Regions from separate parts of the Enterobacter chuandaensis genome, predicted to be linked through region 1. Evidence: predicted binding sites of a transcription regulator. Region 1 holds the regulator's gene; the other holds the start of a gene.
What was found. The regulator LexA, encoded in region 1, represses DNA repair genes until DNA is damaged. The targets are predictions, from matches to a motif close to TNCTGTATGTACATACAGNA.

Region 1 (3,292 bases):
GCGCCCAAAGCAGGCGTAAATCAGTGCGAATGCCAGCGCGACCAGGCCCGACTGACGGCATGCCGCGCGCCATACTTCACGAAGCTGGCCACTTTCACGCGCACCGTACGCCTGCCCTGAATGCGCCTCAACGGCGTAGGCGAAACCGTCCAGCGCGTAGGCGGTAAACGTCAGCAATGTCATCAGGACCGCATTCACCGCGACAATCTCAGGCCCAAGGCGGGCACCAAAAACCGTCAACGCGCCAAAACAGAGCTGTAGCAGAAGCGAGCGCAGCATGATGTCACGGTTGAGCGCCAGCAGTTTACGGATATTGCCGCGCCATGCGGTTTTCAGCATTACGAGGGATATCCCGCGCAGGACCAGTACGCGCCAGACCATCCACAGCCCAATGAATAAGGTTCCGTATTCGGCAATTGCCGTCGCCAGTGCCGCCCCGCGCACGTCCATATGCAGGCCTATCACCAGCCAGAGATCGAGCGCGATGTTAAGCAGGTTTCCCACGACCAGTAAAATTACGGGCGCACGGGCGTACTGCACGCCCAGTAGCCACCCCAGCAGAACGAGATTCGCCAGCGAGGCAGGCGCGCTGAGCCAGCGGATTTCCAGGAAGCGACGCGCCTGCTCCAGTACCGCCTCGCTGCCGCCAACAACATGGAGCGCAAGGTCTATCAGGGGCGTGCGCAGTAAAACAATGAGCGCCCCCGCGCCAAGCGCCAGGATCAGCGGCTGCACCAGCGCGCGCGCCAGACGTAACGGGTCTTTTGCACCATACGCCTGTGCCGTGAGCCCGGTAGTGCTCATCCGCAAAAAGAGCAGCAGCATAAACAGGAAGCTGGTTGCGGTTGCGCCAATCGCCACGCCGCCAAGATAAACAGGGGAATCGAGATGGCCAATAACGGCCGTGTCGACCAGACCCAGCAAGGGCACGGTGATATTGGAAAAAATCATCGGCAGGGCAAGACGCCACAATGCCTTATCAGATGCCGTCAGCAGTGACATGAGAGATACCGGCAAGGGTAAATGAAGCAGGCTACAGCGGAAGCGTAGCCTGTCAGGAAGTGATTACAGCCATTCGCCGTTACGAATCACGCCAACAGCCAAACCTTCAATAGAGAAGCTCTGTTCGCGGAGATCGACCACAATCGGAGTGAATTCGCTGTTTTCGGGCAGCAGCTGAACGGTGTTACCCTGTTTTTTCAAACGCTTAACGGTCACTTCGTCATCAATACGCGCGACCACCACCTGGCCGTTACGTACATCCTGCGTTTTGTGAACGGCCAGCAGATCGCCGTCCAGGATACCGATGTCTTTCATGGACATCCCGCTGACGCGCAGCAGGAAATCAGCGCTCGGTTTGAACATGCCAGGATCGACCTGGTAGTGACCTTCAATATGCTGTTGTGCCAGCAGCGGTTCACCTGCAGCAACGCGGCCTATCAGCGGAATGCCCGTCTCTTCTTCCACCAGCAGGCGGATACCACGCGACGCGCCTGACACAATCTCAATCACACCCTTACGCGCCAGCGCTTTCAGGTGTTCCTCGGCAGCATTCGGAGAACGGAAACCCAGACGCTGCGCGATTTCCGCGCGCGTGGGTGGCATACCCGTCTGGCCGATATGATCCCGAATGAGATCAAACACCTCTTGCTGCCTGGTCGTTAATGCTTTCATTCCGCCCCCTGGGTGTATATACAGTTATGCTGTGAGTATATACAGTCAAAGGCGATTTTGGAACCAAAAACTGCACAAAAAACCAGGGACTTAATTATTCCTCGAGGCTCATCGGAAATGTGACCAAAGCAGCGTGACCCAGGTAATGGCTGCTGTGATAATCGCCAGCAGGACAGCGGCGGAGCCCATATCTTTCGCGCGGCCAGAAAGCTCGTGGAAATCAGAGCCGATCCGGTCGACCACGGCCTCAATAGCGCTATTGAGAATTTCCACTATCATCACCAGAAGTACGGAACCGATGAGAAGCACGCGGGTAATGGCATCTACATCAAGGAAACAGGCGATGATAACCGCGACGATAGCGGCGACACCTTCCTGGCGAAAAGCGGCTTCATTAACCCAGGCGGCACGGAAACCTTTCCATGAATAACCGGCAGCTTTGATGATACGCGTTAACCCAGTGGTATTATTGGCCATTAAAAGAACCTTTTTTAAAAAAGAGCGTCAGTAACAGAAGGCGTAGCGCGTTGCGCTGCCGCCTGAAGTATGACGGGTAACAACAGAAATTTTGCGCGCTTTCTGTTATCCTTGCGCCGCAATTGCATTATTAACCAGAGGCTTTACATCGTTTATGTCCGGCTGGCCACGAATTTACTACAAATTACTTAATTTACCATTAAGCATACTGGTAAAAAGCAAGTCTATCCCAGCAGAACCCGCGCTGGAACTGGGGCTCGATACGTCGCGCCCTATTATGTATGTTTTGCCTTATAACTCGAAGGCAGACCTGCTGACACTTCGCGCCCAGTGTCTGGCGCATGATTTACCCGACCCGCTTGAACCGCTGGAAGTTGACGGCACTTTGCTGCCGCGCTACGTGTTCATTCATGGCGGGCCGCGCGTGTTTACCTATTACACACCGAAAGAAGAGTCCATCAAGCTGTTCCACGACTATCTCGACCTGCACCGCAGCAATCCTGACCTGGATGTGCAGATGGTGCCGGTATCGGTGATGTTTGGCCGCCGTCCGGGCCGCGAAAAAGGCGAAGAGAACCCGCCGCTGCGCATGCTTAACGGCATCCAGAAGTTCTTCGCGGTCTCCTGGCTGGGACGCGACAGCTTTGTGCGCTTCTCCCCTTCCGTCTCCCTTCGCCGAATGGCGGACGAGCACGGCACCGATAAGATCATCGCGCAAAAACTGGCGCGCGTGGCGCGTATGCACTTCGCCCGTCAGCGCCTGGCGGCCGTAGGGCCACGTCTCCCTGCGCGTCAGGATCTGTTCAACAAGCTGCTGGCCTCCAAAGCAATCGCCCGCGCCGTTGAAGACGAAGCGCGCAGCAAGAAAATTTCCCATGAGAAAGCCCAGCAGAACGCCATTGCGCTGATGGAAGAGATCGCAGCGAACTTCTCTTACGAGATGATTCGTCTTTCCGATCGTATTCTCGGCTTTACCTGGAACCGCCTTTATCAGGGCATCAACGTACATAACGCCGAACGTGTGCGGCAGCTGGCGCACGATGGCCATGAGATTGTCTATGTCCCCTGCCACCGCAGCCACATGGACTACCTGCTTCTCTCCTACGTGCTCTATCATCAGGGGCTGGTACCGCCGCACATT
Region 2 (3,292 bases), 680 kb from region 1:
TGGGCGAAGGAAAAAGGTCTGCACGCTGAGCGCGACCAGGTTGGCAACATTCTGATCCGCAAACCTGCCACCGCAGGCATGGAAAACCGCAAACCGGTTGTGCTGCAGGCGCACCTGGACATGGTGCCACAGAAGAACAACGACACCGTTCACGACTTCACCAAAGACCCGATTCAACCGTACATCGACGGCGACTGGGTAAAAGCACGCGGCACCACGCTGGGTGCGGACAACGGCATCGGTATGGCCTCTGCGCTGGCGGTGCTGACCGACGACAGCGTTGAGCATGGCCCACTGGAAGTGCTGCTGACCATGACCGAAGAAGCGGGCATGGACGGCGCATTCGGTCTGCAGGCAAACTGGCTGCAGGCGGATATCCTGATCAACACCGACTCCGAAGAAGAAGGTGAAATCTACATGGGCTGCGCGGGCGGGATTGATTTCATCTCTACCCTGCCGCTGTCCCGCGAAGCGATTCCTGCGGGCTTCCAGACCTTCAAGCTGACGCTGAAAGGGCTGAAAGGCGGTCACTCCGGCGGTGATATTCACCTGGGTCTGGGTAACGCCAACAAACTGCTGGCACGCTTCCTGGCGGGCCACGCGGCCGAGCTGGACCTGCGTCTGGTGGACTTCAACGGCGGTACACTGCGCAACGCGATCCCACGCGAAGCCTTTGCCACCGTGGCGGTGCCAGCGGCGAAAGCGGACGAGCTGAAAAAACTCTCCAGCGTCTACCTGGATATCTTGAAAAACGAACTGTCGGCGAAAGAGAAGAACCTGACCGTGGTGCTGGAATCCGTGTCTACGGATAAATCCGCCCTGACCGCGCAGTCTCGCGACAGCTTCGTTCAGCTGCTCAACGCGACGCCAAACGGCGTTATTCGCAACTCTGACGTGGCGAAAGGCGTAGTGGAAACCTCCCTGAACGTGGGCGTGGTGACCATGAGCGATGACAGCGCAGAGATCATTTGTCTGATTCGTTCTCTGATCGACAGCGGTAAAGAGTACGTGGTGAGCATGCTGGAATCCCTGGGCACGCTGGCCGGTGCGAAAACCTCCGCTAAAGGCAGCTATCCTGGCTGGCAGCCGGATGCAAGCTCTCCGGTAATGGCGCTGGTGCGTGAAACTTATCAGCGTCTGTTCAACAGCACGCCGAACATCCAGGTGATCCACGCGGGTCTGGAATGTGGTCTGTTCAAGAAACCGTATCCGGACATGGACATGGTCTCTATCGGGCCAACCATCACCGGTCCACACTCTCCGGATGAGCAGGTTCATATTGAAAGCGTCGGCCATTACTGGACGCTGCTGACGGAACTGCTGAAGGCGATTCCTGTTAAATAATACCCTCACCCCAGCCCTCTCCCTCAAGGGAGAGGGTGAACAACCTCGTGCCACCGGGCAATTACAATCCCAAAACCAACTGACGTTCCAACTGCGGATCCAGCAGCGTAACGTGCAATCCCACCAGCCTCACCCCTCGCCCGCCCCGGCGTTCTTCCCATGCCTTTTTCGCGGTTGCGATCAGATCCTCTTTATTCAGACGCGGCCAGACGTGCTCCTGCGTTGTCTGTTGAAAGTCATTAAATTTCAGTTTGATGCCCTGTCTGGCAATCAGTAAATCAGGTTTTACTTTGATCAGGCGTCGTTCCAGCTCCGGATAGAGCTGTTCCGTAATAATGGTTTCGCATTCCGACCAGTCATGGATGTCTTCGCTCAGCGTGCGCTCAACGCCGACGGATTTCCGTAGCCGTTCGCTGTTCACATCACGATCGTCAATCCCCTGGCTGCGTTCCCACAGCACGCGGCCAAACTTCCCAAAGCGCTTGAGCAACATCGCAAGGTCGCTTCGCTGCACATCTTCGCAGGTGCGTAATCCCATTTTTTCCAGCTTCGCGGCGGAAACTTTGCCTACGCCGGGGATTTTGCCAAGCGGCAGCGTTTTTAGAAACGCAGGAACCTCTTCAGGAGTGATGACGTACTGGCCGTTGGGTTTGTTTAAATCGGAGGCGATTTTGGCAAGAAACTTAACGGGCGCGACGCCTGCCGACGCGGTCAGATTCAGCTCGTTGAAAATCGTCTGGCGGATCTCCTGCGCCATCAGCGTGGCGGAGCCGTGACAGTGCACGCTGTCAGTGACGTCCAGATAGGCTTCGTCCAGCGATAGCGGTTCAATCAGTGAGGTATAGCGAGAGAAGATTTCGCGTATATGGTTTGACGCTTCTTTATAGGCGTCAAAGCGCCCCGGCAAAAGGGTAAGGTGCGGGCAAAGTTTTAGAGCCATTGCCGTCGGCATGGCGCTGCGCACGCCAAATTTGCGTGCAGGATAGTTGGCGGTGCTGATCACACCGCGCTGAACGCGGCTGCCGCCAATAGCGATGGGAATATCCCGCAGCGCCGGGTTGTCGCGCATCTCCACTGCGGCAAAAAAGCAGTCCATATCGACATGGATTATTTTGCGCATCGGTCATACCACACATGTATTTATATACAGTATAACAAAAGGAAAAAAATGCGTCAGCTATTTTCCTTACTCACAGTTGTCATATAAATGTGTTACAAACATGCGTAATAAAACCTTTATATACATATATTTAGCAAATTAATGGAGCGTAATTATTCATGAAGAAAATTCTCTCGATTTCGTTACTGTTTCTGGCGAGTGCTGCATCTGCTAACCCTGCGATCGTTGCTCACCGGGGCGGGACTGCGGATGCACCTGAAAACACCCTGCCAGCCATTAAGCTTGCGCTCGAAAACAAAGCAGATATCGTCTGGATAACCGTGCAATTGAGTCGGGATGGTGTACCGGTTCTTTACCGACCAGTCGATCTGAAAGCGTTAAGCAATCTACAGGGAAAGGTGTCACAGTATACCGCTGAGGAACTGGCGAAGGCGGATGTCAGCGTTAAGTGGAAAGATAAGAACCTGCCGGAAAGCCTGCTGAATGCCTCAATACCCACCCTGAAGTCGGTACTGACCACCTGGCCAAAAACGCGGTTTTTCATTGATATTAAATCCCCGGATGCCGATCCGGCGACCATGGGCATCGCGCTGCTGAACGTGTTGAAAGAGACCAACAGCCTGAATCGCATTCGCGTCTATTCTACGGAGGATCGCTATCTGGATGCGTTGCCTGCTGAAATCCCCCGCTTTGTCACACGCAGCGAAACCCGCACGCGTCTGGCCACTGTTTCGTTGAGCCACGAATGTCTGTCCCCCTCGAAAAAAATGGACGATTACTGGTATGGACTTGAGTTAAACCGAAAAGTAGAGGTAGTCGAGAAATTCA

Region 2: the regulator LexA is predicted to act here: its motif matches at 2,477-2,496, upstream of dinB (DNA polymerase IV).

What each region holds. Positions count from the first base shown of each region.
Region 1 covers NZ_CP097173.1:325,758-329,049, reverse strand. The annotation lists gene dinF (MATE family efflux transporter DinF) at 1-1,002, opposite strand, end outside; gene lexA (transcriptional repressor LexA) at 1,066-1,674, opposite strand; gene MX657_RS01525 (diacylglycerol kinase) at 1,783-2,151, opposite strand; gene plsB (glycerol-3-phosphate 1-O-acyltransferase PlsB) at 2,306-3,292, shown strand, end outside.
Region 2 covers NZ_CP097173.1:1,006,501-1,009,792, reverse strand. The annotation lists gene pepD (cytosol nonspecific dipeptidase) at 1-1,344, shown strand, start outside; gene dinB (DNA polymerase IV) at 1,406-2,464, opposite strand; gene MX657_RS04890 (glycerophosphodiester phosphodiesterase family protein) at 2,623-3,292, shown strand, end outside.